3 regions of the Oerskovia sp. USHLN155 genome follow, and region 1 is predicted to be linked to each of the others. Evidence: riboswitches for the same ligand, from Rfam matches in the RefSeq annotation. Region 1 holds a riboswitch; each other region holds the start of a gene.
What was found. Region 1 has a riboswitch for thiamine pyrophosphate ahead of WFH32_RS09295 (thiamine ABC transporter substrate-binding protein). Riboswitches for the same ligand answer to the same signal wherever they lie in the genome.

Region 1 (9,696 bases):
GGGCGAGGCGCTCGTCGGTCCGGCTCATGCCGAGGTAGATCAGGCCCCCCAGCACGTCGCTGCCCCCGATCAGGGGGCTCAGCCCGCCGTCGCGCTCGCCGTGCTTGCCGGAGACCGCGACGACCAGGGGGATCTGGCGTGAGGCCGCGAGGTCGGCGCACTCCTCGGCCAGGGTCGTGAAGAACGGGTTGGTGAAGTCGGGCACGACGAGCGCCACGACGCCCTGCCCGGCGTCGGTGCGCGCGTGCGGTCCCGCTCCCGGCCGGGCGGTGCGGACCCCGCGGTTCGCGGTGGCGCCGCGGTAGTCGAGCGCGGCGACCGCGGCGTCGATCCGGGCCGCAGTCTCGGGCTGGACGTTGAGCTGGCCGCGCAGGTAGCGGGAGGCCGTCGACGTCGAGACGCCTGCGTGTTGCGCAACTTGCGTCAGTGTCATCGTCGCCACCTCTCTGCTCGTGCCCCGGCCGTCGGGTGCCTCCCGAGCCTATCGCTGCGCCGGTGCCGGGCGGGCCGTGAGTCCGTGGGGACCGCGGATTCCCGGGGCCCGTTGGTGCGGCGGCGGCCCGGCGACGGGTGTCTCGTCGCTGCTCGGTTGACACCAGGATGCCGTGCGCCTAGGTTGTTGCGCAACAGCAACACAACATTGCGCAACGTCGCCGATGTGCGGCCGAGCCCGAACCGTCTTGAGGAGAACCGCATGAGCCGCGTGCTGCTTGCCGGAGAGTCGTGGATCAATGCCGCGACGGACTACAAGGGCTACGACGCCTTCCCGCACGCCCAGCTGGAGATCGGCTGCGCCAAGCTGCTCGAGGCGCTCGCCGCCGAGGGGCACGACGTCACGCACCTCCCGTCGCACCTCGTCGCGACCGACTTCCCGTCGACGCTCGAGGAGCTCGACGCGTACGACGTCGTCCTCCTGTCGGACATCGGCGCCAACACCCTCCTGCTCCCGCCCGTCGTGTTCTCCGAGGGACGTCCCTTCCCGAACCGCATCAAGCTCCTCGCCGAGTGGGTGCGCCGCGGCGGCGGCCTCATGATGGCCGGCGGCTACCTCAGCTTCCAGGGCTTCCAGGCCAAGGCCAACTACCACGGCACCGCGGTCGAGGCCGTCCTGCCCGTCGAGATCCTCCCGTACGACGACCGCGAGGAGACCCCCGAGGGCATCAGCGGCGTCCTGACCGACGTCGAGCACCCCGTGACCACGGGCCTCGACGCGCAGTGGCCCATCCTGCTCGGCTACCAGAAGCTCACCGCCAAGGCCGACGCGACCGTCCTGGCGACGATCGAGGGCCGCCCGCTCGTCGCGGTCCGCACCGAGGGCGAGGGCCGCACGCTGGCCTTCGCGTCCGACATCTCCCCGCACTGGGCCCCCCGCGAGTTCATGGAGTGGTCCGGCTACGGGAAGCTCTTCGGCCAGGCGATCACCTGGCTCGCAGGCTGATGAGCGCCCACCCCGAGGGCGGGGTCACCCCCGCCCTCGCCCCGCAGGTCGCGGCCTCCCCGGAGGTGACGGTCGTCGGCAGCCTGAACATGGACATCAGGCTGACCGTCGACCGGATCCCGCGCTCGGGCGAGACCATCAGCGCGACCGGGCTCAAGCGCTCGCCCGGCGGCAAGGGGGCCAACCAGGCCGTCGCCGCCGCACGCCTGGGCCGTCGCGTCGCGATGGTGGGCGCCGTCGGGGACGACGACGCGGGCCGTGCGATCACGGCCCGTCTCGTGGCCGAGGGACTCGACGTCGCGTCGGTCGCGGTGTCCGAGCAGCCCACCGGCACCGCCGTGATCCTCTGGGAGCAGCCCGAGTCCACGATCGTCATCGAGGCGGGCGCCAACGCCGACGTCGACGAGCAGTTCGTCGACTCGCGCGACGCCGCGGTCCGGGCCGTCGCCGACGCGCAGGTCGTCCTGTGCCAGTGCGAGACCCCGCTCGGTGCGCTCGCCGCCGTCACGCGCCTCGCGACCGGCACGACGATCCTCAACCCGGCCCCCGCGGTCCCGGTCCCCGCCGAGATCCGCGACCGGTTCGACGTCCTGGTCCCCAACCGGTTCGAGCTCGCGACCCTCGCGGGCGCGCCCGAGGCCCCCGAGACCCTCGCCGACGTCGTGGCCATGGTGCGAGGGCTCGCCTTCCCGGGCGACGTCGTCGTGACCCTGGGGGCCGACGGCTCGGTCGTGGTGCCTCGCGACGGCCTGCCGACCCCCGTCCCGGCCGTCCGCGTCGACGCGATCGACACGACCGCCGCGGGCGACAGCTTCTGCGCGGCGCTCGCCGACGGGCTCCTGCGCGGCGAGGACCTCGTCGGAGCCGCCCGCTGGGCGGCCCGCGTCGCAGCCGTCACCACCACTCGCGACGGGGCCATCGAGTCCCTGCCGCTCGCCGACGAGGTGCCCGCCGCACCGCAGGACCCCACGCCGGAGCACTGACCCTCACGACCCGTCCGACCGCACGACCCCCACCCAGCACCACCCGCACGACCCCCACCCAGCCCGACCACTCAGCGTCGACCCAGGGCTGGCCGTTCGATCGGTCCACCGATCCGACGTACCGTCGAAAGATGAAAGGCACGGCCAAGCAATGAAGCACACCACGCCGGAGACGGCCTCCCGCTCGGGAGGCGCCCAGACGGTCGCCCCGTCGCAGCGCAACAAGGTCAAGAGCACAGCGACCGCGCTCCTCGTCCTCGCGACCGTCCTCGCCGGAGCCCTCGGCCCCATGCAGGCCGCGGTCAACGGTCAGCTCGGCAAGACGATCGGTGACGGCCACGCGGCCGCCCTCATCTCGTTCGGCACGGGCCTGGTCCTGATGTTCGTCATCGTGTTCGCGCGCCCCGTGACGCGGCGCGAGGCGCTGGCGATCCCGAGCCTCATCAAGGGCCGCACGATCCCGTGGTGGAACTTCCTCGCGGGTCTCTGCGGCGCCGTCATCGTCCTCTCGGAGGGCGTCACGGTCGGTGTCCTGGGCGTCGCGACGTTCCAGATCTCGCTCATCTCGGGTCTGGTCATCTCGGGCGTGATCTGCGACCGCCTCGGTGTCACGGCCTCGGTCAAGCAGCCGCTCACGTTCTTCCGCCTCGCGGGCGCGGTCCTCGCGATCGTCGCGACCGTCATCGTCATCTCGCCGAACTTCTCGACCCCGCACACGATCGCCCTCGCGATCATGCCGTTCGTCGGCGGTCTCCTCGCCGGCTGGCAGCCCGCCGGCAACGCCGCGGTCGCCGACGCCACGGGTTCGATGCTCGTCTCGATCGGGTGGAACTTCCTGGTCGGCTTCACGGCCCTCGGCATCGCCTACGGGATCCGCGCCATGACCTCGGGCGTCGACTTCCAGCTGCCGCCCACGTGGTGGATGTACCTCGGCGGCCCGCTCGGCCTGCTCTCGATCGCGCTCATGGCGCTGCTGGTCCGCGGCCTCGGGCTGCTGCTCCTGGGCCTCGCGTCCACGGCAGGTCAGCTCGTCGGTTCGCTCCTGATCGACTGGGCCGTCCCGTCGCTCGGGCACACGATCTACGCGGCCACGATCATCGGCACCGTGATCGCGCTCGTCGCGGCGGTGATCGGCATGATCCCGTCCGGGAAGTCGACCGAGGCGCCCGCCGGGAGCGGTGACGCAGGAGTGACCGCCGCCGTCGGCGGTGGTGAGGCAGGAGAGGTGAGCCCGCGATGAACATCACGCCGGCCGGATTCGTCCAGACGGTCACCGGACGCGTCGCCGTGGCGGACCTGGGACTGACCCTGCCCCACGAGCACCTGTTCAACGACCTGTCGGGGGTGCTCGACGCACCCAGCTACGAGTTCTCCCGGGCCGTGGTCCGCGAGCCCGTGTCCGCGTCGGTCGCCTGGGCGCTGCGCCAGGACCCGTACTGCTGCGCCGACAACATCGCCGACAAGCCCGTCGCCGCGGTCGAGGCGGAGATCCGCAGCTTCGCGGCCCTGGGGGGACGGACCGTCGTGGACGCGACGTCGAGCGAGGCGATCGGGCGCAACCCCGAGCGCCTGGCGGACGTCGCGAGCCGCACGGGCCTCAACGTCGTCATGGGCGCGGGTGCCTACCTCGAGAAGTTCGAGGGCGAGCGCATCACGGCCCAGGCCATGGACGCACAGGCCGCGGCGATCTCGCGCGAGCTGTCCGACGGCGTGCGGGACACGGGCATCCGGCCCGGCGTGATCGGGGAGATCGGCGTCTCGCCGGACTTCACCGCGGGGGAGCGGGCGTCGTTGCGGGCCTCGGCCCTGGCGCAGCTCGAGCACCCGCACGTCGCGATGCAGATCCACCTGCCCGGCTGGCAGCGTCGCGCGCACGAGATCCTCGACCTCGTGCTCGACGAGGTGGGAGTGCGACCCGAGAAGGTCGTGCTGTGCCACATGGACCCCTCGGCCGAGGATCCCGAGTACCAGCGGGCCGTCGCGGAGCGGGGGGTGTGGCTCGAGTTCGACATGGTCGGCATGGACATCACCTACCCCAAGGAGGGCGTCTCGCCCGACCCGCACACCACGGCGGGCGCGGTGCACCGGCTCATCGAGGCGGGGTTCGCGGGCCAGGTGCTCATGAGCCACGACGTGTTCCTCAAGCAGATGTGGGTGCAGAACGGCGGGAACGGGTTCGCGTACGTGCCCACGGTCTTCACCGAGATGCTCGCGCAGCGTGGGGTCGAGCGCGAGGTGCTGCGCCGTCTGACGCACGAGAACCCGGCGGCGATGCTCACGGCGTGACGGCGACCGGTTGACTGGGTGGCCGCGAGGCCCGGTTCCCCCCACCCGGCCCGACGACGGGGCGAGCGTCGAGCGGTCGGCGCGCCACGTCGTCGGGCCGGTGGAAGAGTCGGCCCATGCGATTCCGGACGGCGATCCTCCAGAGCGGCAAGACGGCCACCGGCATCCCCGTGCCCGACGACGTGGTCGCCGCGCTCGGCGCGGGCAAGCGCGTCCCCGTGCGCGTCACGGTCGGCGGGCACACCTACCGCAGCTCGGTCGCGCCGTACCAGGGCCGGTTCATGATCGCGCTCAGCGCGGAGAACCGGGAGGCCGCCGGGGTGTCGGGCGGGGACGAGGTGGACGTCGAGATCGAGGTCGACGACGCACCGCGCGAGGTCGCCGTGCCCGACGACCTCGCGGCAGTCCTCACGGTCGAGGCGCGCACGGCGTTCGACGCGCTGTCGTTCAGCCGCCGGCGCGCACTGGTCGAGCCGATCGAGGCCGCGAAGACCCCTGAGACCCGGCAGCGGCGCATCGACAAGGCGGTCGCGGAGCTGGCTCCCGGCACGTAGGGCCCTCGACGTGGAAGGCGCTGCGCGAGGCCCCTACTTCGAGCCCGAACCCGCCACGCCACCCAGCAGCGCGAAGGCGCTCTCCGCGGTGTCGACCAGCACGGTCGGGCTCGCGGTCACAGCCGGGTCGGTGGCCGCGAGCTGCACGGTCACGACGTAGCTGCCGCCCTCGGCATCCTCCGCGAGCCACGATCCGGCCAGCACGCCCGGCGCGCTGCCACCCTTGAACGCGACGTAGGGCCACGCCTCGGCGTCCACCTCGATGCCGGGGTTGACCGAGAGCACCTCGCGCACGATGGGGTCCTGCTCGCCGCGCTCGTGCAACCAGACGTGTGCGGCGCACAGGTCCGACGACGTCGCGAACCAGTCGACGTCGTCCTGCCAGACGGGCGTGGTCACTCCCGCAGGGTCGACGTCGAGGGGGCCGCCGGGCAGCGCGTCGAGCATCGCGCGGCGCTCCGCGGTGCTTGCCGCCCCCCACGCGGAGGCCTGCGACGGCGTTCCCCAGGCGATCGCGAACGCGTCGCGGGTCGTGAGGAACGGGGTGTTGAGCGACGGGTCCGCGTGTCCCAGCGCGGCCTGCGCGCGTTCGACCGCGTCGCGCCCCACGGCCTGGACCAGCAGGTCGGTCGCGGTGTTGTCGCTGATCGAGATCATGAGCCCGGCCGCCTCACGCACCGTGACCACGGTGCCCGTGGGCGCGTCCTGGAGCTGGCCCGCGGGCAGCGACCGCACGTCGTCGGTCACGGTGAGCGCGTCGTCCCAGGTCAGCGTCCCGGCCTCGACGGCCTGCGACACAGCGCCCAGCACGTAGAGCTTGAAGATCGAGCCGAGCGGCAGCACCTCGTCCGCGTCCGAGCCGCCGGGGGCCTCCTCGACCGGCCGGCACGTCCCGTCGTCCAGGACCTGGGCCACGAGCAGCGAGCTCCGCGCGTCCACGGCGTCGAGACGTTCGCCCAGCTCGTCCCAGCTCTCGGCGGGCTCACGGTGCGGGTCGTCGCCCGGGCCGAAGAACAGGGTCTCGATGCGGCTGTCCGCGTCGACCCCGATCTGCATCGTGAAGAACTGACCGCTCGCGCCGACGATCGTCAGCGCGGCCTGCTGCTCGCCCGGGTCGACCGCGTCGACCGAGACCGGCACCCACTCCTGGTCCGCGCGGAGCTGCTCCAGGACGGGCACGAGCTGTGCGGCGGGCACCTGGTCCAGGAACGACCGCGCGAACCGCCGCTCGAGCGTCGCGGCGTCGGGGGACGCGTCCGCGTTGAGCACCTCGAGGGCCCACCCTGCCGCCTTGCCGACGGTCCCGCCCGGCAGCGCGACCGCGGTCGGTGCCACGTTCGGCGTGGGTGACACCTCGGAGCCGGGACCGGTCGACGAGCACCCGGTCAGTGCGAGCCCCGCGACGAGGAGGCCTCCTACGAGGGACGAGCGGCGGCGTCGGGCAGCAGAAGGGGAGGGCATCGGGACACCCTACGGAACACCCCTCGCACGGCGGGGGCGGACCCGCCGGGGCCGCCCGACCTCGACCTCAGGACGCGCGCGCGACGAACCGCTTCACGACCCGCTTGGCCTCGCGGCCCGCGAACCGGCGCGCGAACACGCTCGCAGCGGCCGCCGCGGCGGCGAACGTCACGGCGCTGATGATGCCGACCTCCGGGTCGTCCAGGTCCTTGGGTGCGTCGTGCCCCGTGGCCTTGGCCCACGCGTAGCTCACGGCCTTCTGCGCGATCCAGCCCGCGGCCAGCGTCAGCGCGACGGTCGTGACCTTCTCGGCGAGGGTCTGCTCGTTCTCGGCCATGTGTGTTCCTCCGGTGAGGGTGAGGCGGGCGGGGTGGGACCGCCGTCGTTCCCGCAGGCCCGACGGCGAAGCTCACGTCCCACCGTAGCCGTCCCCGGGGCCGGGCACGCCCCGGGCGACGTCACACGCCGGAGCCCTGTCTGCGGCGTCGGGCCGCGGTGTAAAGTCGCAGGTGAACGACAGGGGAGCGCCGACCGCCCGGGAGACACCGGGCAACGGGCGCTGAGAGTGCGGACCACCGCAGACCCTCGAACCTGATCCGGTTAGCACCGGTGGAGGAAGTCGGGCTTCTCTAGCCTCGCTCACGGGACCTCCCGTGCGCGAGGTCCCCCTCCTGTGACGTCCAAGGAGGACACGTGAACACCATCAGTACCCGCCGCACCACCCCCCGCAGGCTCGGCCTGGGGCTCGTCGGCGGGATCGGCGCGCTGGCCCTCGCGGCCTGCGCAGGCACCACCGACGCGGGATCGGGCGAGAGCGGGTCGAGCGCCGCGAGCAGCACCGTCACCCTCGTCACGCACGACTCGTTCAACGTCAGCGAGGACGTCCTCGCCGCGTTCGAGAAGGAGTCCGGGCTGACCGTCAAGCAGGTCGCCCCCGGCGACGGCGGGGCGCTCGTCAACCAGCTCGTCCTCACCAAGGACTCGCCGCTGGGCGACGTCGTGTTCGGCATCGACAACTCGTTCGCGACGCGCGCGATCGACGAGGGCGTGCTCGCGCCCTACACGCCCGAGGGCCTGGCCGACTCGGCCGCGCAGTACGCGATCGGCGACGGCGCGCTCACGCCCGTGGACCTGGGCGACGTGTGCGTCAACGTCGACCACTCCTGGTTCGCCGACAAGGGCCTCGCCGAGCCCGTCACCCTCGACGACCTCACGAAGCCCGAGTACAAGGACCTGCTCGTCGTCACCAACCCCGCGACGTCGTCGCCCGGGCTGTCGTTCCTGCTCGCGACCGTCGGCGCGTACGGCGAGGACGGCTGGGAAGGCTACTGGGCCAAGCTCAAGGACAACGGCGTCAAGGTCGTCGACGGCTGGTCCGACGCCTACTCGGTCGACTTCTCCGGCTCCGAGGGCAAGGGCCCTCGCCCCCTCGCGCTGTCCTACTCCACGTCCCCGGCGTTCACCGTGTCCGAGGACGGCACCTCGACCAGCACGGGCGCGCTGCTCGACACCTGCTTCCGCCAGGTCGAGTACGCGGGCGTGCTCGCCGGCGCCGAGAACCCCGAGGGCGCCAAGAAGCTCGTCGACTTCCTCGTGAGCGACGCGTTCCAGGCCGACATCGCGGACAACATGTACATGTACCCCGCGAACGCGGACGTCGCGCTGCCCGAGGGCTGGGCCCAGTTCGCGCCGCTGTCCCCGAAGCCGTTCGAGGTCGCACCCGCCGACATCACGGCGCACCGCGACGAGTGGATCAAGGCGTGGACGTCGACGGTGATCGGCTGAGCATGATGCCCGTGAGCCGCGGCGTGCCTGCGGCCGTGCAGCGCGGCGGGCGGGTCCTCCTCTGGGGGCTCGCCGCCGGGCTGCCGCTGCTGTTCCTCGGGGTGTTCTTCGCGTGGCCCGTCGTGACCCTGGTCGCGCGCGGGTTCGTGACCCAGGACGCTGCCGGCGCCTCCTTGGATCTCTCCGGCTTCGCCGAGGTGTTCTCCGAGCCGCGGACCTGGCGCATCATCGGGCTCACGCTGTGGCAGGGCGTCCTCGGGACCGTGGTCTCGGTGCTGCTCGGCGTGCCCGGCGCGTACGTGCTGTACCGGTGCCGGTTCCGGGGGCGCACGTTCCTGCGGGCGTTCGTGACGGTGCCGTTCGTGCTGCCGACCGTCGTCGTCGGCGTCGCGTTCCGGTCGCTGCTCGTCGAGGGCGGGCCGCTCGGGTTCCTGCGGCTCGACGGTACGTTCGGGGCGATCGTCCTGGCACTCGTGTTCTTCAACTACTCCGTCGTGGTCCGCACGGTCGGCGGGCTCTGGGAGCACCTCGACCCGCGCGCGGAGGAGGCGGCCCGTGCGCTCGGCGCCTCGCCGTGGCGTGCGTTCCGCTCGGTGACGCTGCCGTCCCTGGCCCCGGCCATCGCGTCCGCGGCGTCGATCGTGTTCCTGTTCTGCGCCACGGCGTTCGGGGTCGTGCTCGTCCTGGGCGGCATCCAGTACGGGACCATCGAGACCGAGATCTGGATCCAGACCACCCAGTTCCTCGACCTGCGCACAGCAGCCGTGCTGTCCGTGGTGCAGCTCGTGGTCGTCGTGATCGCGCTGAGCGTCGCGAACCGGACCCGCTCCCGGCGCGAGCGCGCGCTCAACCTGTCCGCCGCGACGTCCGCCGCCCGGCCGTTGCGCCTGCGGGCCGACGCCGTCCCGCTCGCGGTGACCGCCGTCGTCGTGCTGGGTCTGATCGCGCTGCCGCTCGTCAACCTGCTCGTCCGGTCCTTCCAGACCCCCGCCGGGTGGAGCCTCGCGAACTACGCGAACCTCGGCACGACCGGCGGGCGCAACGCCCTGACCGTGACCGTGTGGGAGGCGACCGCGAACTCGTTGCGGACCGCGGCGCTCGCGACGCTCATCGCGGTCGTGATCGGGGGGCTCGTGGCGCTCGTCGTCTCGCGGCGTCCCCGGTCCCGCACGGGGCGGCGTGCGATCAG
Region 2 (9,696 bases), on a different contig from region 1:
GCCGATGAGGAAGAAGGGCACGCCGACCACGAGCGCGAAGAATCGGCTCATGGACGTGGCCCCCCGCAGTGGGGCGAGACACCGGTCGCGCCCGCGGCCGTCGTCGGCCCTCACTCCATCCACCAGGTCGCGTGCGCCAAGCCGACCAGCGCCGGCATCCCGAGGAGCGCGACGACGGACCACTGGGGACGTGCGAGGACCGGTGTCATCACGGCGTCAGCATACTGGTCGGCTCCCCAGGTCGCGGACGCCCCGGACGGGTCAGCCGGACGTACCCCGTACCGCTAGGGTCTCGGCATGTCGCGGAGTCGCAGGGGTGGGTCAGGCATGCGGACGATGGAGTTCGAGGAGGAACCGGCCGAGGGTGACGAGACGCAGGTCGGGCCCGAAGAGCCCGGAGCGTCCGGAACGTTCGAGGACACCAGACCCGCCCAGCCCGGCGACCGCCGCCTGCGACGTCGATGGATCGCCGCCGGTACCGCCCTCGTCGTGGTCGCCGGTGGGCTCGCGCTCGGCGGAGAGATCGAGGACCGGCGCGCCGCCGACCGCCTGGTCGCTTCTCCCGGTGGCCTGTCCCCGTGGGGCGCGGCAGCGCCTCAGGAGCTGTGGTCGCTGGACACGCCGGGGGGTCGTCTCGTCTCCGGGGGCGCTGCGGGGCTCGTGCTCCTCGACCGCGGGACGGTCTCCCGGGTGGACCTGGGCACGGGCGATCTCGAGTGGTCGCGCGAGGTCGGCACGGACCTCGTGTGCGGGACGGACGTGGGCTGGCAGGCGGCCGTCGACCAGGACGACCCGCTCGTGTGCCTGTCGGGGGGCGACGACCGGGAGGTGACGGTGCTCGACGGCCACGGGCACGTCCTCGGCGAGCTACCGCTCGACGACTTCCTCAGCACGGGAGCCGACGTCGCGCCCGGCCCCGCGGGGTCGGTCGTCCTGGCCGAACGGGTGGGTGAGCGGTCGGCCGACCTCCCCGGGGCGTCCGTCAGCGTCCGGCCGACGGACGGCAGCCTCGAGGACGCCGTCGTCCCCGCCGGCAGGGGCGTGCAGGTCTCGGTCGTCGACGCCTCCACGGGCGCCGTCCGGTGGGAGCACGAGGTCGACTTCGTCGTCCCAAGTCGTACGACCGGCGACTGCGTCGCCCGCTTCAGCGACGAGGAGGGCGTCGAGTCCCACACCGTCGACGTCGAGAGCCTGACGGTCCGCTACGCCGGAGGGGTCGTCCAGGTCTCCGGCTGCGGGGTACGCTCGCTGTTCTCCGCCGACGGCGTCCGGCTCCAGGCTCCGGGCGACGCGAGCATCGGCGTCGTCCCGGTCGCGTCGGGCGGGTTCGTCTCGATCGCCGGGGACGTCGAGACCACGAACGCGCTGGACGACGACGGCACGGTCCGGTGGGAGAGCCCGGGACGCTACCTCTATCCCGTCTCGACCGACGGCGCCGCGCTCGCGGCGACGCTGCTCTCCTCTGACGGCCGGCTCGTCGCGGTCGACCCTCACGACGGCCACGCCCTGTGGACGGCGGACGTCCCCGCCGAGCAGGTGCTGGTGCAGGCCGGCGAGCAGGTCGTCGTCGCGAGCTACCTGTACCGGTGGGCGCTCGACCCCACGACCGGGCAGACGCTCTGGGACACGGAGGCGGGCTACGGCGACCGGTTCTCGGTCGGCGCCTTCACGGACGGCACGCGGCTAATCGAGGTCACTGTGCGCGGTGACCAGTCCACGGACGGCACCCGCCTCACGGCCCACGACCTCAGGACGGGCCAGGAGGCCTGGGTCGTCGACGGTCTGTCGGACCTCGGGTGGTTCGCCGCGATCGACGGAGCGCTCCTCCAGGTCGGCGAGGGGACCGTGGCGCGCTGGGGCTGAGCGGGCGGGCGGCGGGCACCTGCCCTCGCGCCGCCGCCCGCCGTGCCGTGAGCGCAGGTCAGGAGCGGCTCGCTGCCGCGGCCAGGGCCCGCACGCTCGCCCCCAGCACCGACGCGTCCCTCCCCACGGCCCACGCGACCGAGCCGTCCGCGGTGCGGTGCTCCAGGTAGGTCACGGCCCCCGCGTCGCTGCCAGCGGTGACGGACTGCTGCGTGAGCCCCAGCACCTCGACCGGGAGTCCCAGCCCGGCCAGGATGCTCGCGAGCGCGTCGACGGGTCCCGCACCGACCGCGGACCGCTCGACCCGCTCACCGTCCAGGGACAGCACGACGTCCAGGCGCTCGCGGTCGCCGTCCGCCTCGGGCTGCGCCACCGACCAGGCGAGCGGCAGGATCTGGCGACCTCCGTCGTCGGGCAGGACGTACGCCTCCTCGAAGAGGCGCCACAGGCGCTCGGCCGTCACCTCTCCCCCGCTGTCGTCCGCGTGCTGCTGCACGCGGCCCGCGAAGTCGATCTGGAGTCGCCGAGGCAGCTCCAGGCCGTACGCGGACTCGAGCAGGTACGCGATGCCACCCTTGCCGGACTGGCTGTTGACGCGCACCACCGCGTCGTACGAGCGCCCGACGTCGGCAGGGTCCACGGGCAGGTACGGCACCTTCCAGGAAGCGTCCGCGGGGTCGACGCCCGCGGCGCGCGCGTCCGCGCGGTGCCGCGCGAACCCCTTGCGGATCGCGTCCTGGTGCGTCCCGGAGTAGGCCGTGTGCACGAGGTCTCCCGCGTACGGGTGGCGCTCGTGCACACCGATGCCGTTGCAGTCGACGACCGTGCGGCGGATCTCGTCGATGTCGGAGAAGTCGATCATGGGGTCCACCCCCTGCGCGTGCAGGTTGAGCCCCAGGGTCACCAGGTCGACGTTGCCCGTGCGCTCGCCGTTGCCGAACAGGCAGCCCTCGACGCGCTGCGCACCTGCCAGGACCGCCAGCTCCGCGCACGCCACGCCCGTGCCTCGGTCGTTGTGGGGATGGACGGACAGGATCACCGCGTCGCGCCGGTCGAGGTGACGGTGCACGTACTCGATCTGGTCGGCGTACACGTTGGGGGTCGCGACCTCGACCGTCGCCGGGAGGTTGAGGATCACGGGCCGCTCCGCGGTGGCGTCCCACAGGGTCGTCATGCGCGCGCAGACCTCGAGCACGTAGTCGGGCTCGGTGAGGTTGAAGACCTCGGGCGAGAACTCGAAGCGGACGCGCGGATCGTCCCCCGCGTGCCGCAGGACCTCGGTGCCCGCGGCGGCGATCAGGTCCGAGAGCTCGGCCCGTCCCTTGCCCAGCACGACGTCGCGCCAGGTCGGCGCGGTCGCGGTGTAGAGGTGCACCACGACGGGGTTGCGCAGGCCACGGACCGACTCGAACGTCCGGGCGATCAGGTCCGCCCGCGCCGCGGTGAAGACCACGATCGTCACGTGCTCGGGCGCCAGGTCGGTCTCGACGAGCAGACGGACGAAGTCGAAGTCGGTCTGCGAGGCGGACGGGTAGCCGACCTCGATCTCGGTGTATCCCATCGCGACGAGCAGCTCGAAGAAGCGACGCTTGCGCGCCGGGTCCATGGGCTCGGTCAGGGCCTGGTTGCCGTCGCGCAGGTCCACGGGCACCCACAGCGGTGCCACGGTGAGCCGGTTGCCGGGCCACCGGCGGTCCCTCAGCGGGACCGGTACGCGCGAGAACACGTCCTGGTAGCGGTGCGAGGGCATGCGCGAGGCGCGCTGGCGGTTCCACCCGGGCTGGCCGGGGACGTGCGCACCGTCAGGGGTACGCAGCGTGGGGAAGGGGCTGGTGGTCATGGGCGTCTGGCTCCGGGGGGCTGGCCGCGCGGTGCACGGCAGGCGGGGTCCGACCGGCGCACGGCAGACCCCCACGGCGGGGAGCCGGTCGGCTCAGGCCCCGCCGCGGCGACCAAGAAGGAGTGCGCTCCACGACATGGGAGGTACGCTAGCCGCGATCAAGTCCTCAGACAACCTGAGAGGTTGGCTCCCATGCCCACGCTCCGCCGGCTCCCCCTCGCCGACCAGGCGGCCGAGGTCATGCTCGACCGCGTCCGTACCGGCACGTGGCCGCTCGACCACCGACTCCCGGGCGAGCAGGCGCTCGCGGCCGAGCTCGGCGTCGGGCGCTCGACCGTGCGCGAGGCCATCCGCCAGCTCGCGGGCAAGGGCGTGCTCGAGAGCCGCCAGGGCTCGGGCGTCTACGTCGTCCGGGCCGAGGCGAGCGACGACTGGGAGGAGGTCCTGCGGCGCGGTGAGGTCGTCGACGTGCTCGAGGTCCGCGGCGCCCTGGAGACCGAGGCCACCCGGCTCGCCGCGACCCGCCGCACCCCGGCCGACCTCCGCGCCATGACCACGGCGCTCGCAGGTCGTGGTGAGGTCCCGACGACCGCGAGCGCCCAGGACTACGTCGACGCCGACCTGGTCTTCCACCGCGCGGTCGTCGACGCCGCGCACAACGCGGTCCTGACCGACCTGTTCGCCACGTTCCTCCCCCGCCTGCGCCGAGCGATGGTCGACATGATCGAGCTCGACGGCGCGGGCGAGCGCCACCGGCACGACCAGGACGCCCACGAGGCGATCCTCGACGCCGTCCGGGACCGCGACGCCGACCGTGCCGCCGCGACGAGCCGCCGACACCTCGACTCCGTCCACGCGAAGGTCGTCCGTGAGCACTGAGACCACCTCTCCCGCCTCCCCGACCAGGACCCCGTCCCAGGACCGCGAGGATGCCCGGGCCGTCCCGCCTGCTGACGCCCCACCCCCTTCGGCGGGCACCCCCTCGTGCTGAACCTGCGCGGCGTCGCGTTCGTCCGCGACGGGCGCACGATCCTCGAGCACGTGGACCTCCCGGTCCGCGCAGGCGAGCACTGGGCGCTGATCGGCCCCAACGGTGCGGGCAGGAGCAGGGTCCTCAGCATGTGCGGCGCGCGCAACCACCCCACGCGCGGCGAGGTCGCGGTGCTGGGGCACGAGGTGCTGACCACCGTCTCGCGCTGCTTCGACCACCCCATCCACGTCGAGCGCCGCCATGGACGGTGGCGCGCCTCTGCGGGTCCGGCGGCCACCTGAGGTGCGGCGTCGTCGAGCGTGCAGTTCGGGCTGTCGACGGGCGCTCTGGACAGCCCGAACTGCACACTCGGCGAGACCTCAGCCACCGACCGGGGTCCTGCCACCTAGGCTGACCCCATGCGCGCGATCCAGGCACTCCAGGCAGGTGGCCCCGACGTCCTCGAGCTCGTCGAGCTCCCTACCCCCGTCCCGGGCCCCGGTGAGCTCCTCGTCGACGTCGCCGCGGCCGGCGTCAACTTCATCGACACCTACCGTCGGGCGGGGGTGTACCCGATGGAGTACCCGCACGTGGTCGGCACCGAGGGTGCCGGCGTCGTCGCGGCGGTCGGCCCGGGGGTCGCGGACTTCGAGCCCGGCGACCACGTGGCATGGACCAACGCGTTCGGGTCGTACGCCGAGCAGGTGGTCGTCCCCGCGGACGTCGCGATCCCGGTGCCCGAGTCGGTCGACCTGCGCGTCGCGGCGGCCGTCGGCCTGCAGGGGCTCACGGCCCACTACCTCGTGACGTCGACCTATCCGGTCCAGCCCGGCGACGACGTCCTGCTGCACGCGGGGGCCGGCGGCGTCGGGCTGCTCGCGACCCAGCTCGCGGTGCGCCGCGGTGCGCGCGTCATCACGACCGTCTCGACCGAGGCCAAGGCCGAGCTGTCGCGCGCGGCCGGAGCCTCCGACGTCGTGAACTACGCCGAGCTCGACGACCTCACGACCGAGCTGCCCGCGATCGTGCGCGACCTCACGGGCGGCCGCGGCGTCGCCGTCGTCTACGACTCGGTCGGCAAGGACACGTTCGAGGCGTCCCTCGCGTCGTTGCGCCGCCGCGGCATGCTCGTGCTGTTCGGCGGGTCCTCGGGCCAGGTGCCGCCCTTCGACCTGCAGCGCCTCAACAAGGGCGGGTCGCTGTTCACGACGCGCCCCAAGCTCGATGACTACACCGCGACGCGCTCCGAGCTCCTCGACCGGGCGAGCGAGGTGTATGCGCTCGTCGCGTCGGGCGACCTCGACGTGCGCGTGGGCGCGACGTTCCCGCTCGCGCGCGCCGCCGACGCGCACCGCGCCCTGGAGGGGCGCGCGACGACCGGCAAGGTGCTGCTCGTCCCCGGCACCGGCCTCGACGCCGGAGCCGGCACCGACGCAACCACCGACCCGGCGACGGACCTCGCCTCGTGAGCTGGGACTGGGTCCCGCCACGACCCGGCGAGGACGAAACCGCCCGACGCTCCGACCGCCGCCTGCGCCTGGCGCTGACGGTCCTCCTGGTCGTCTTCACGGGAGTCCTCGCGGTGTACTACCTGACCGTCGGGCTCGACCAGATGCGCACGCAGTGCCTGGCAGACCGCCCCGCGGGCGTCTCCACCAGCGAGGTCACCACGACGTGGCGCTGGTGGCCGCCGGGGTACGACTGCGGGTACCCGGACGGCGGCGCACAGAGCGTCTAGCGATTCCCGCGCCGGGACCTCAGCGCGCCGCCCGGGGTGGTGCCGGCCAGGTCGCCCGGGTCAGCCCCTGCTCGAAGAACAGGTACTCGTGCATCGAGGACACCTCGAACGCGCGCAGCATCCGCTCACGCTCGGCGGGCGAGGCCCAGCGCGCGGCCTCGTCGGCGAACGAGCACGCGGCGCGCGTCGCCTCCTGGAAGGCCGGGTCGCCGTAGAGCGAGATCCACCGCGCGTAGGGGTGCCCGTCGAGCTCCCCCGCCTGGCGCACCAGCACGTCGCCGATGTGCGAGTAGAGCCAGTAGCACGGCAGCAGGGCCGCGACCGTCTCCGCGTAGGACCCGTTCGAGGCCGCGTGGAGGTGGTTGGTGTAGGCGGCCGTCACGGGCGACGGGTCGATGCTCTCGACCGCCCCGCGGTCCATCCCGGCGTGCGCACCCAACCAGTCGCGGTGCAGCGCCTGCTCGACCTCGAGCGAGGTGACCGCGGCACCGGCGAAGAACTGCCGCGCCTCGGGCGTCGGTGCGAGCTGGCTCGCCCGCGACAGCACGCGCGAGTACTCGGCGAGGTACGCGGCGTCCTGCGCGAGGTAGAACCCGAAGTCCCCCGCCGAGAGGCTCCCGTCCGCGAGCGCCCGCACGAACCCCATCCGCTCGACGGCCTCGCGCCAGCCCGCGATGCGCTCCCAGGCCTCCTCCGAGAACACCCGCTGCCCGAGCGCGGGCAGGTGCGCCAGGTGGTCGACGGGCCCGCGGCCCGTGCCGACCGCAAGCGCTCCCCCGGCCTGCAGCGCGCCGGTCAGCCAGTTCTTGGCGTCGCGCGTCGCGCTCTCCCAGCCGTCCCTCCGGGGTCGCAGCGCGGCGACCGCTGCCGAGAGCGAGCACCCGGTCCCGTGAGTGTGCACGGTGTCGATGCGGGGCGCCGAGAAGGTCGTGACGTCGTCGGGCCCGCGAGCGCCCACCAGGGCGTCGGGCGACTCCTCCCCGGTGAGGTGACCGCCCTTCAGGAGCACGACGGCGCCACTCGCCACGTGCAGGCGCCTCGCCTGGGCGAGGGCGTCGGGCCAGGTGGTCGCGGCCTGCTCGCCCACGAGGACGGCGAGCTCGGGGAGGTTCGGCGTCACGAGGTCGGCGAGCGCGACCAGCTCGCGCACGGCCTGCTCGGCCCCCTCGTCGAGGAGGCGGTGCCCGCTCGTGGCGACCATGACGGGGTCGAGCACGACGAACGGCGGCTGCACGCGCCTCAGCCACGCCGCGATGGCGCGCGCGCCGGGCTCGTCGGCGACCATGCCGATCTTCACGGCGTCGATCACCACGTCGTCCGAGACCGCGTCGAGCTGCTCGGTGAGGAAGTCCGCGCCAGGGACGTGGACCGTACGGACGCCGTGCGTGTTCTGCGCGACCAGGGCGGTGGTGACCGCCATGCCGTACGCGCCGTGCGCCGCGAACGCCTTGAGGTCGGCCTGGATCCCGGCGCCTCCCGTCGGGTCGGTGCCCGCGATCGACAGGACCCGGGGTCGGGAGGGCTTGGCAGCCCCCGGCGACGCGCCGTGCGCGGCATCCCGGGCCGCCGCGGACGTGGGGCCAGTCGTGGGCAGGACAGGTGTGGTGGCAGCAAGCGACATTGCCGACATCCCTTCGCTAGTGCTAGCTAGATCAGGTTCGACGGGTGTGATCTCAGCCCGGCTCGTGGGAGCGGGCACCCCGTGTCTTCGCAGCGAACTCTAGCGGGCGGACGGCACACCCGCGGGCAGGCGTTCGCCACGTGGCACCAGCACCGTCGGCCCGTCCGTCGACCCGGTCAGGGGGCCGCCGGGGTCCCGGTCGGCACGACACTGATCCGCGACGTCGACACGTGCTTCTCGAGACAGGACACGACACGCTCCAGGTCGGCGCGGGTGGCGTCGGGGACCAGATTGAACGACGTCCCGACCGGGGGCATGATCGCCGGCGTCAGCGCGAGGGCGACTGCCGGATCCGCCGCGCACTCCGCGTCCCCCTCGGACGGGCCCTCGACGTGGACGGACCACGGCCCCTCAGCGGGTATGGCGACCGGTCCGGCCGCGCCGAGCGCGGCAGCGAGCACGAGCGAGCCGCACGACACGGCCAGGGCTCCGACGAGAAGGGCGGTACGGCGGGGCATGTCGGTCACCTCGGAGGTCGTCGTCGACTGCGGGGACAGGCTGGGCCTCACCCTAGCCGAGCGGTGCGGCTGCTAGCCCGCGAACCCGTCCGTCGCCGCGACCAGCGCCTCCGGGAACCCCGGGCCCCCGTGGCCTGCGCCCTCGAGCACCACGAGCTCGCTCCCCGGCCACGCTCGGTGCAGGCGCCACGCGACGTCGAGCGGGCCCGACACGTCCTGACGCCCGTGCACCAGGACCACCGGGACCGCGCCGAGCCCGCGCACCCCGGCCAGCAGGGCGCCGTCGGGCAGGAAGGCCGCGTTCGCCCAGTAGTGCGTCACCAGGCGCGCGAACAGCAGCCGGAAGCCGGGATCCTCGTAGCGGTCCCAGGGCTCGAACCCGTGCACGAGCGAGACGTGCACGTCCTCCCAGCGGCACCAGGCCGCCGCCGCGCGCTCACGCACCGCACGGTCCGGGGACGCGAGCAGGCGGGTATAGGCCGCCGCGAGGTTGCCGTCACGCTCCGCCACGGGCACCTCTGCCACGAACCGGTCCCACTCCTCGGGGAAGATGCGCCCCATGTCACGCGTGATCCACTCGACCTCTCGGGCCGTGGTGCTCGTGACCGCGCCCAGGACCACCTCGGTGACGCGCTCCGGGTGCGTCACCGCGTACGCGAGCCCGAGCGTCGCACCCCACGAGGTCCCCAGGACCAGCCACGCGTCGATGCCCAGGTGCTGGCGCAGCCGCTCGACGTCCGCGACCAGGTGCGCCGTGGTGTTGGTCGACAGGTCGGCGTCGTCCCTGCTCGCGAGCGGCCGGCTCCGACCGCAACCCCGCTGGTCGAGGAGGACCACGCGGTACCGCTCGGGGTCGAACGGCCGCGCCGACCCGGGGGTGCACCCGGACCCCGGCCCACCGTGCAGCACGACCGCGGGCTTGCCGTCCGGGTTGCCCCGCACCTCCCACCAGATCTCGTGGCCGTCGCCGACGTCGAGGAAGCCCTGGGCATGGGGTGGGGTCACGGCGTACATGTCCGGCAGCGTACCGAGCGCGGGCGAGCACCCCCTGTGATGCTGGGGGCACGAACAGCACCAGGAGGCAGCATGCGCGTCACGACGGCCGACATCCAGCGGATGACCACCGCGTTGTTCATCTCCGAGGGC
Region 3 (9,696 bases), on a different contig from region 1:
GTCGCTCACCGTGGACGTGACCGTCACCAACACGGGGGCCGTCGCGGGGGCGGAGGTCGTCCAGGTGTACCTGGGCGACCCGCAGGCCACGGTCGAGCGCCCCGAGCGTGAGCTCAAGGCGTTCGGGAAGGTCTCGCTCGCGCCGGGCGGGACGCGCACGCTCACGTTCGAGCTCGACGCGCGCGACCTGTCGTACTGGCACCCCGTGCTGCGACGCTGGGTCGTCGAGGGCGGCGAGTTCGTGGTGTCGGTGGGTGCCTCGTCCCGCGACCTGCGCGACTCGGTCACGGTCGACGTGGTCGGTGAGGACGTCACCCCGCCCCTGACCCCGTGGTCGACGCTGGGCGAGGCCCTGGCGCACCCCGTCGCCGGCGAGATCATCCGTGCCTCGATGGCCCAGGCCGGCGGTTCAGGGGCGATGCCTCTCGACGACGGCATGATGGCCATGGCGGCCGGGATGCCGCTGCGCGTCATCGCGAGCTTCGACGGCATGCTGTTCGACGAGGCACAGCTCGACCAGCTCGTCGCGGCGGCGAACGCTCGCTGACACGGCCGCCACGAGGGGGCGCCCCCGGATCGCTGGATCCGGGGGCCCCTCGTGCCGCGGTCGAGTCGTCGGGCGGTCAGCGCGAGGCGTCGCCACCGTCCGCGGGCTCCACGACGGGCTCGGTGGACCCGGCCGACGCGTCGGGCAGGATCAGCGACAGGTAGGACCGCAGACCGGCCGCCATGTCCACGGGTGGGCGCGGCCCGTTGCGCTCGAGCAGGAACTGCACCTGCAGCCCGTCCATGAGGGCGACGACCGCCCGGGCGGTCGAGGCGACGTCGACCCCGGGGCGCAGGCGCCCCGTGGCCGCGCGCTGGGCGAGCTCCTGACGACAGCGCAGGAGGACCCCGTCGTAGCGCCGCTGGAAGTAGTCGTGCGCGGGGTGGTCGGGGGCCGTGGCCTCGGCCGACAGGATGCAGAAGAGCTCGACGATCCCGGGGCGGGAGGCGTTGCGCTCGACGACGCGCACGAGGGCCTCGAAGTAGTCGAGCCCCTGCGCGAAGTCGGCCTCGAGCAGGGCGAAGTCCACGGCGTCGCGGTGCTCGAGGACGGCCTGGAGGAGCACCTCCTTGGTCGGGAAGTGGTGCAGCAGACCGGGGTGGGAGATCCCGACGCGCGAGGAGATCTCGCGGAGCGACGCCGAGTGGTAGCCGACCTCGCCGAACAGGCCCGTGGCCGCCTCGAGGATCTCGTCGCGCTTGGCGCGCCCCTTGGCGTAGCCGCGCGACGCGGTCCCGGCGGCGCCCGGTGTGTCGCGCCGGGCCGTCGTGCGCTGCGCCGTCGGTCCTGCGCTCGGGCGCGGCTGCGTGGTCTCTGACGTCGTGCTGGGCATGTGCCCTCCCCCGTGAGTGTGTCCGTGCCCGGTCCTGCGGTGCGTGCCGCGGTGAACCGGTCACGCGAGCCTAGCGCCGCGGACCGTCGACGGTGGGTCGTGTCCCACTGCGGCGGCCTTGCCTCGTGGTGCCATCCTCCCACCAAACCGACCGGGTGGTAACTTTCCCCCGTCGGGTGGTTGGTCCTGTCGTCCAGCGCGAGGTAGAACGCGCGGCGCCGAGGTAGAACGTGGCGTGCTCTACCTCGCGCAGCCGGTTCTACCTCGGCGCTTCGTGGGCGGAGGCGGCACCCAGCCGACACCCCCTCCACCGGAAGTCGCAAACCACCTTCCTCCCTCCGCCAGAAGCGCCCGCCACGGCCCGGAAGACAGGCTGGAGGCACGGCGCGCGGCACCCCGGCTGCGCGGCCGGAGGAGAAGGGATCCCCCGATGCCAGCCATCGAGATCGTGGGCCTGCGCAAGTCCTACGGGACGTTCGACGCCGTCCGCGACGTGAGCTTCGCCGTCGAGCCCGGGAGGGTCGTGGGGCTGCTCGGCCCGAACGGCGCGGGCAAGACGACCACGCTCGACGTCCTACTGGGGCTCGCGTCCGCGAGCGCCGGGACCGCGACGATCCAGGGCAGCCCGTTCGCGGCGCTGGAGAAGCCTGCCTCGACCGTGGGCGCGCTGCTCGACGCGGGCGGCCTGCACCCGGGCCGCAGCGGCCGCGACCACCTGCGCGTCCTCGCGACCGCGGGCGGGATCGGGGGCCGGCGGGTCGACGAGGTGCTCGCGCTGGTCGGGATGGACCGCGCCGCCGACCGGCGGGTCAGGACGTACTCGCTCGGGATGCGCCAGCGCATCGGGCTGGCTGCGGCGCTCCTGGGCGACCCGCAGGTCCTGGTGCTCGACGAGCCCGCGAACGGCCTGGACCCCGCGGGCATGCGGTGGATGCGCGAGGTCCTGCGCTCGTTCGCGGACGGCGGCGGGGCGGTGCTGCTCGCGAGCCACGTCCTGGCCGAGATCACGCAGGTGGCCGACGACCTGGTCGTGATCGGCCAGGGCCAGGTCATCGCCGACGGCCCGCTCACGGACCTCGTCCGGGGCGAGTCCCTGGAGGACTTCTACCTGAACCTGACCGCCGAGACCGAAGGAGTGCGCTGATGTTCCGCGCCGAGCTGCTCAAGCTACGCACGACCCGCACGCCCTGGGCCCTGGGGGTCGTCGCCCTCGCGGGCATGGTCCTGGTCCAGGCCCTGACGATCGTCCTGCCGCGCGTCCTGTCGAGCCTCGAAGGTATGGGCGGCGGCGCCACCGTCGGTCTCCAGGCCTCGCCCGAGATGACGGCCGACCTCGCCCCGGACCTGGGCAGCCTCACGGACCTGGGGGCCGCCCCCGTGCAGCGGGCGATGCTGGACCTGCTGGGCAACGGCCCCGCGGGCTCGGGCTCCGCGGGGGTCTCGGTCATCTGCATGCTGCTGCTGGGCGTCCTCGCGGTCACGACGGACTTCCGCACGGGCGGCATCGTCCCCACGGCCCTGGTCGTCCCGTCGCGCCTGCGCGTCCTCGCGGGCAAGGCGGGTGCGACCGCGGTCGTCGCGCTCGTGATCGGCGCAGCTCTCGCGGTGCTCACGGCCCTAGGCCTTCTCGCGGCCGTGGCGTCGACACCGGGGGCGCAGCTCATGGTCGGCGCGGGTGACGTCCTGGGAGTGTGGGGGCGCGGGCTGCTGGTCCTCGTGCTGTTCGCCTGGCTCGGACTGGGCATCGGGACGCTGATCCGCGGGCAGGTCGCGGCGATCCTGGTCGTCGTGGGGCTCGTGGTGGTCGAGCCGTTGATCCAGGCCGCGGTCGTGCTGCTCTCGGGCGGCACGTCGAGCGCCGCGGCGTGGCTGCCCCTGGGCCTGGGGTCGCTCGCGTCGACCGGCCAGAGCGCGACGTCGGTCCTGGGCGGCCTCGCCCCCCTGGGCGTCGGGGTCGCGGTGCTGGGCCTGGCCGCCTGGGTCGCGGTCGCGCTCGGTTCGGGCGCGGTGACGTTCCGTCGCCGCGACCTCGTCTGACGCGTCGCTCGTCGGGCACCACGGGCACGTACCGTGGTGCCCGACGGCGCCGCCCGCACCGCCCGCCCGACCGGACCTGAGAGGAACCCCCGTGCTCGACGCCCTGCACCGCCGGCTCGCCGCCGTCGGCATCCGTACCCCGACGGGCCGTGACGCCCTGCTGGGCGGGGTCGTCGCGGTCCTCACTGTCGGCTTCCTGCTGGTGATCGAGCGCGTCGCGCTGACGGACCTCGGCGTGGTCTTCGAGGGATCCCCCGACTCCCTGCGGTTCTCGACCGGTGGCCGGGTCGCGGCGATCGTGATCGTCGTCGCGCAGGCCATGGCGCTCACGCTGCGTCGCCGGGCACCGTTGCTCACGCTCACGCTGGTCGTCGTGGGCCAGGTCGCGCTCGTACCGGTCCTTCCCGCCCTCGTCTCGTTCCAGGCCCCGGCGACGCTCGTCGCGGCCTACTCGGTCGGCGCGTACGCGCCGCGCCGCACAGCCCTGTGGGCGGCCGGGGCGGCCGCGGGCGTGCAGGTCCTGCTGGGCTTCGTGCTCGGCGGTCCGGTGCCGATCACCTCGGCGGGCCCCACACCGGTCGCGGTCCAGGTCTGGGGCGGCCTCGCCTCGGCCCTCCTGACGTACGTGGCCTCGGCGCTCGTGGGTGCGTACGTCGGCACGCGCCGCGAGCTGTTCGCCCAGCTCCAGGGGCGGGTCGCCCAGGCCGAGCGCGAGCGCGACATGCTCGCGGCGCAGGCCGTCCTGGAGGAGCGGGGCCGCATGGCGCGCGAGCTGCACGACGTCGCCGCCCACCACCTGTCGGGGATCGTCGTCCAGGCGGCCGCGGCCGAGCGCCTGGTCGACCGCGACCCCGAACGCGCCAAGGAGTCCATGCGCTGGATCCGCACCCAGGGACGCGAGACGCTCGACAACCTGCGCCTGGTCGTCGGCATCCTGCGCAGCTCGTCGCAGGCCGGTCCCGGCGAGCCCGGCGAGGAGGCACCGGCCGCACCGCAGCCCACGCTCGACGACGCGGGCGAGCTGCTCGACCTCGCGCGCAGCGCCGGTGCCGAGGTGCGCGACGTGCGGCTCGGCGAGCCGTTCGATCTGTCCCCCGCGGTCCAGCTCACGGTCTACCGCGTGCTCCAGGAGGCGCTGACCAACGCCCGCCGGCACGCGCCCGGGCGCGCGATCGAGGTCGTGACCGACCACCAGCGGGCCGCGCTCGTCGTCACGGTCACCAACCGGCTGCCCGTCGCGGCGATCGGCTCAGGGGGCAGGGCAGGGCCGTCCGGGCCGTCAGTGCCGGCGCCCGGCTCGCCCGCTATCCCGACCCCGCCCGGCCACGGCCTCATCGGCATGACCGAGCGAGCGACCCTCGTCGGCGGGACGCTCGACGCCGGTCCCGTCCCCGGTGACGGCTGGCGGGTCCGGCTCACGGTCCCGCGACCGGTGGACCCCGTGTCCGCCACCATCCCCGAGCGCTCGGCGACGTCCACGGACGAACCGGGCTCCGCCGTCGGGCAGGAGGCCCCATGACCCGAGTGGTGCTGGTCGACGACCAGGCCGTCGTCCGCGCAGGCTTCACCGTGATCCTCGAGAGCGAGGGCCTCGAGGTCGTGGGCGAGGCCTCCAACGGGGCCGACGCCGTGCGCGTCGCACGTCGCGAGCGCCCCGACGTCGTGTGCATGGACGTCCGCATGCCCGGCGGCGACGGCATCACGGCGACGCGCGCGCTCGCGGGTCCCGGCGTCGTCGAGCCGGTCCCGGTGCTCGTGGTGAGCACGTTCGACCTCGACGACTACGTGTTCGGCGCCCTGGAGGCCGGGGCGAGCGGGTTCCTCCTGAAGGACGCCGAGCCCGACGTCCTGGTCGACGCGGTGCGACGCGTGGCGTCGGGCGAGGGCCTCGTCGACCAGACGCTCACGCGGCGCGTGATCGACGAGTTCGCCCGACGGCGGTCCCCCGCCGCCCCCGACGAGGTCGCCTCGGGCCTGCTCACCTCGCGCGAGCACGACATCCTGGCGCTGCTGTGCCGGGGGCAGTCGAACGCCGAGATCGCGGCAACGCTCCACCTCGAGGCGAGCACCGTGAAGTCGCACCTGAGCCGCATCATGACCAAGACCGGCATGCGCGACCGCGTCCAGCTAGTGGTCTGGGCGTACGAGCGGGGAATCGCGGCGCCGTCCCACCAGGTGACGAAGCCGAGGTAGACCCCTGGGGGGGGGGGGGTGGGGGGCAGGGAGGGGACCCGACGCCCCCCCCCGGCGCACCCGGCCCCGCGCGGCCCGGCGCCCCCCCCCCCCCACACGGGTCTACCTCGGCGTCACGGGGAGATACACCCGGCCGCCCGCGTCCGTGAACTCGCTCGACTTCTCCGCCATGCCGGCCTCGATCGCCTCGACCGACGTCAGGCCGTTCTTCTCGGCGTACTCCCGCACGTCCGCGGAGATCCGCATCGAGCAGAACTTGGGCCCGCACATCGAGCAGAAGTGCGCGGTCTTGGCGGGCTCGGCCGGCAGCGTCTCGTCGTGGAAGGCGCGGGCGGTGTCGGGGTCGAGCGAGAGCGCGAACTGGTCGTGCCAGCGGAACTCGAACCGGGCACGGGACAGCGCGTCGTCCCGCAGCTGCGCGCGCGGGTGCCCCTTGGCGAGGTCGGCCGAGTGCGCCGCGATCCTGTACGTGATGACACCCGTCTTGACGTCGTCACGGTCGGGCAGGCCCAGATGCTCCTTGGGCGTGACGTAGCAGAGCATCGCGGTCCCGGCCTGGGCGATGATCGCGGCCCCGATCGCGGACGTGATGTGGTCGTAGGCGGGCGCGATGTCGGTCGCGAGGGGGCCGAGCGTGTAGAACGGTGCCTCCTCGCACAGCTCCTCCTCGAGGCGCACGTTCTCGACGATCTTGTGCATGGGGACGTGCCCCGGGCCCTCGATCATGACCTGCACGCCGTAGGACTTGGCGACCTTGGTCAGCTCGCCCAGCGTGCGCAGCTCGGCGAACTGGGCCGCGTCGTTGGCGTCCGCGATCGACCCCGGGCGCAAGCCGTCGCCCAGCGAGAACGTCACGTCGTAGTCGCGCAGGATCTCGCACAGCTCCGCGAAGTGCGTGTACAGGAACGACTCCTGGTGGTGCGCGAGGCACCACGCCGCCATGATCGAGCCGCCGCGCGACACGATGCCCGTGACACGGCGTGCGGTCAGCGGGACGTAGCGCAGCAGGACACCCGCGTGCACGGTCATGTAGTCGACGCCCTGCTCGGCCTGCTCGATCACGGTGTCGCGGTAGATCTCCCACGTGAGCCTCGCGGGGTCGCCCTTGACCTTCTCGAGCGCCTGGTACAGCGGCACCGTCCCCACGGGGATCGGGGAGTTGCGCAGCACCCACTCGCGGGTCTCGTGGATGTCCTTGCCCGTCGAGAGGTCCATGAGGGTGTCCGCACCCCAGCGGGCGGCCCACACCATCTTCTCGACCTCCTCCTCGATCGAGGAGGTCACGGCCGAGTTGCCGATGTTCGCGTTGATCTTCACGCCGAACGCCTTGCCGATGATCATGGGCTCGATCTCGGGGTGCTTGCGGTTGGCCGGGATCACGGCACGGCCCCGGGCCACCTCGTCCCGCACGAGCTCGACGTCCACGCCCTCGCGCGCCGCGACGAAGCGCATCTCGTCGGTGACGACCCCCGCGCGCGCCCAGGCGAGCTGCGTCCGGGCCCCGCCCGTGCCGTGCTCGGTCGGGACGGCGTCGGGCCGCAGCCACGACGCCCGCAGCGCGGGCAGCCCGCCCGCGAGGTCGAACGCCGCGGGGTCGTCCGACGCGGTGTACGGGCCCGAGGTGTCGTACAGGTCCAGGTGCTCGCCGTTGCTCAGGTGCACGCGACGCTCGGGGACGCGCAGGTGCTCGGCCCCCGGGACCGGGTGGTGGACCTTGGCGGACCCCGCGATGGGGCCGGTCGTGATGGTGTGCGCGGGCACAGCGGTCTCAGAGCTCATTGCTCTCTCCCTACGTCGGCATGATCCGAACAGGTTCGAACGGTCGGCGGCGCTGAGCCGCCCTCTCAGCTCGCTGCTGCGAGCTCCCGTGGGTGTGTGAAGTTGTGGGTCCTGCTGGTCGAAGCGGGTCGTGCGACGGTCACCGTAGCGCACGCTGCCCGACGGCGGCGCGACCGTCCCGCGATCGGCCCGTCTCCCTGCGGGTCCGGGCCGACGTCACCTCTCCTTGAAGTACTTGAACAGGTGCTTCTCGCGGGTCGAGAGAGCGCCGACCGTGGCCCCGACGAGCACCGCGCCGGCTCCCGCGAGGACGGTCCGCATCCCCAGGACCCAGGTGCTGACATGGTCGGCAGGAAGGCCGGCGTCGGCGGCCAGCCACCACAGCGCGGGGACGGCCACGATCCCGGCGACCCCGGTCCAGGCCGCGGTCTCGAGCAGCACCTGCCAGGTCAGGGCTGCGCGCGGGACCCGGGCGTGCAGGGCCGCGGCGAGCTCGAGGCGGCGCAGGCGGATCGCGACGAAGCCCAGGGCGAGGCCCAGGACGATCGCGGCGACCGGAGCGGGCCTGGTCGGACGGTCGGCGAACTCGGCGCTCGCGTCGTACGTGGCGCCGAGCCGACCGTTGAGCTGCTTCTGGGTGGGTTGCGCCTCCGAGGACGGGTCGGCGACGAGGGCTGTCCGCAGGAGGGTCGCGGTCTCGGGGTCGACCGGCCAGATCTCGACCCAGCAGGAGTCGAACAGCCCTGTGGCGGGCACGGGGGCGACGGCTGCGTAGCCCAGGACACGGTCGCGTCCGTCGTCGGGGTAGGGGTAGACGGCGCCGACGCGCCCAGCACCGGTATCGGTCGCGACGCTGTCTCCCGGGGCGGCACCGAGCGCCTCTGCCAGGTCGGCGGACAACCACAGGCCGGAGCCTGCGACCTGGCCCCGGTCGAGCGCGGAGAGCAGCCCGGGGGTCGCTTCGTGGCCGGTGAGCTCGCTCGACGGGAGGTTGAGCGCCCGGAGCGGGCTGCCGATCCGCAGGGCACCGGCCGCGTTGATGCCGTCGACCGCGGCGAGGGCCTCGCAGCGTGCTCCGTCGACCTGACCGGCCGCTTCGAGGATCTGCACGCTCGCGCCCGCGTCGCGGTACTCGCGCGCGCCCTCGACGACGCCCACGACGGCGCGCACGTCGACAACGGCCAACGCCCCGACGACGACCACCAGCACCGCGGCGAGCAGGGCCGCGCGCGTGGTGCCGGTCGCGATGTTGCGCCACGCCTCGGAGATCACGGACCCGGCCCGCATGGCGCGCGCCCGCACGGGCGCGTCCCCCGGCCCGACGGCGCCGATCGCGTCCGCGCGCGGGTGCGCTCCGTCGTCGGACGGGGGCGAGGCGCCTGGGGCTGTGACCGGTCCGCCGGGTGGTGCCGTGCCGGGCCCGGCCGGGCCGTCCGTTGGCGCCGCGAGGCCGGGGCGCGCTGCACCGTCGGGCACGGGGCCCTGCTCGGTGGCGGTCATGCCGCGTCCTGCGCGTGCTGGAAGTCTGCGAGGTCGATCACGCGGGTGCAGGCGTCGCGCGTGTGCGGGTCGTGCGTGGCGACCACGACGATCGAGTCGTCCTGCGCGATGCCCGCCAGGACCTCGTTGACGGTCGCGGCCGTACGCAGGTCGAGCTGTGCGGTGGGCTCGTCGACGAGCAGCAGGTCCGGGGCCAGGGCCACGGCGCGCGCGAGCATCAGGCGCTGGGCCTCACCGCCCGACAGCGCCCGGAAAGGTCGATCGGCGACCGGCGTCAGGTTGAAGCGCGCCATGATCTCCGCGGCCCGGTCCTCGGCGTCCCGGCGGCGCAGTCCCCGCGCGAGCAGCGGCAGCACCACGTGGTCCAGGGCCGCGCGGCGCGCGACGCCGTGCGGGTTCTGGAAGACCCACCCGGTGGTCGCGACCCCGACGCGCTCGACCTGCCCCTGCGTGGGGCGCTCCCAGCCAGCCACGATGCTCAGCAGCGTCGACTTGCCGCTGCCCGACGGGCCGACGAGCGCGACGACCTCGCCAGGGGTGATCTCCAGGTCCAGCCCGGTGAACAGCAAGCCCGTGCCGGGGAACGCGTGCCCCAGGCCTGCCCCGACCAGGCCCCTGCCCGCTACCGGCACGACTGCCCCACGTCCTGCGAGGTGAGCTCGACCTCGGTGGGGGCGGTCGCCGCATCGAGACCGTCGAACGTGACGAGGGTCTGCCCCAGGCTCGACGCAACGACCGTCACGGGGTGGGCCGTGCCGTCGGCACGCACGCAACCCGCCGGGCCGTCGAGCGCGAACAGCGCCCCCGG

Region 2: linked by a shared signal. The riboswitch ahead of thiD (bifunctional hydroxymethylpyrimidine kinase/phosphomethylpyrimidine kinase) and the one ahead of WFH32_RS09295 (thiamine ABC transporter substrate-binding protein) in region 1 are both predicted to bind thiamine pyrophosphate.
Region 3: linked by a shared signal. The riboswitch ahead of thiC (phosphomethylpyrimidine synthase ThiC) and the one ahead of WFH32_RS09295 (thiamine ABC transporter substrate-binding protein) in region 1 are both predicted to bind thiamine pyrophosphate.

The regions. Positions count from the first base shown of each region.
Region 1 is NZ_JBBCXG010000005.1:289,301-298,996, forward strand. Features, by position in the region: gene WFH32_RS09255 (LacI family DNA-binding transcriptional regulator) at 1-442, opposite strand, end outside; gene WFH32_RS09260 (glutamine amidotransferase) at 695-1,438, shown strand; gene WFH32_RS09265 (ribokinase) at 1,438-2,421, shown strand; gene WFH32_RS09270 (DMT family transporter) at 2,573-3,661, shown strand; gene WFH32_RS09275 (phosphotriesterase family protein) at 3,658-4,707, shown strand; gene WFH32_RS09280 (YdeI/OmpD-associated family protein) at 4,824-5,261, shown strand; gene WFH32_RS09285 (serine hydrolase) at 5,295-6,722, opposite strand; gene WFH32_RS09290 (DUF4235 domain-containing protein) at 6,790-7,059, opposite strand; TPP riboswitch at 7,231-7,357, shown strand; gene WFH32_RS09295 (thiamine ABC transporter substrate-binding protein) at 7,416-8,507, shown strand; gene WFH32_RS09300 (ABC transporter permease) at 8,510-9,696, shown strand, end outside.
Region 2 is NZ_JBBCXG010000001.1:631,697-641,392, reverse strand. Features, by position in the region: gene WFH32_RS02860 (hypothetical protein) at 1-51, opposite strand, end outside; gene WFH32_RS02855 (outer membrane protein assembly factor BamB family protein) at 328-1,863, shown strand; gene WFH32_RS02850 (2-isopropylmalate synthase) at 1,922-3,703, opposite strand; gene WFH32_RS02845 (FadR/GntR family transcriptional regulator) at 3,896-4,582, shown strand; gene WFH32_RS02840 (ATP-binding cassette domain-containing protein) at 4,688-4,975, shown strand; gene WFH32_RS02835 (quinone oxidoreductase family protein) at 5,093-6,142, shown strand; gene WFH32_RS02830 (hypothetical protein) at 6,139-6,411, shown strand; gene thiD (bifunctional hydroxymethylpyrimidine kinase/phosphomethylpyrimidine kinase) at 6,431-8,032, opposite strand; TPP riboswitch at 8,024-8,124, opposite strand; gene WFH32_RS02820 (hypothetical protein) at 8,209-8,550, opposite strand; gene pip (prolyl aminopeptidase) at 8,623-9,564, opposite strand; gene WFH32_RS02810 (DUF389 domain-containing protein) at 9,637-9,696, shown strand, end outside.
Region 3 is NZ_JBBCXG010000004.1:264,694-274,389, forward strand. Features, by position in the region: gene WFH32_RS07510 (glycoside hydrolase family 3 C-terminal domain-containing protein) at 1-547, shown strand, start outside; gene WFH32_RS07515 (TetR/AcrR family transcriptional regulator) at 624-1,379, opposite strand; gene WFH32_RS07520 (ABC transporter ATP-binding protein) at 1,810-2,523, shown strand; gene WFH32_RS07525 (hypothetical protein) at 2,523-3,416, shown strand; gene WFH32_RS07530 (sensor histidine kinase) at 3,508-4,935, shown strand; gene WFH32_RS07535 (response regulator transcription factor) at 4,932-5,609, shown strand; gene thiC (phosphomethylpyrimidine synthase ThiC) at 5,712-7,388, opposite strand; TPP riboswitch at 7,379-7,488, opposite strand; gene WFH32_RS07545 (hypothetical protein) at 7,605-8,888, opposite strand; gene WFH32_RS07550 (ABC transporter ATP-binding protein) at 8,885-9,520, opposite strand; gene WFH32_RS07555 (peptidoglycan-binding domain-containing protein) at 9,511-9,696, opposite strand, start outside.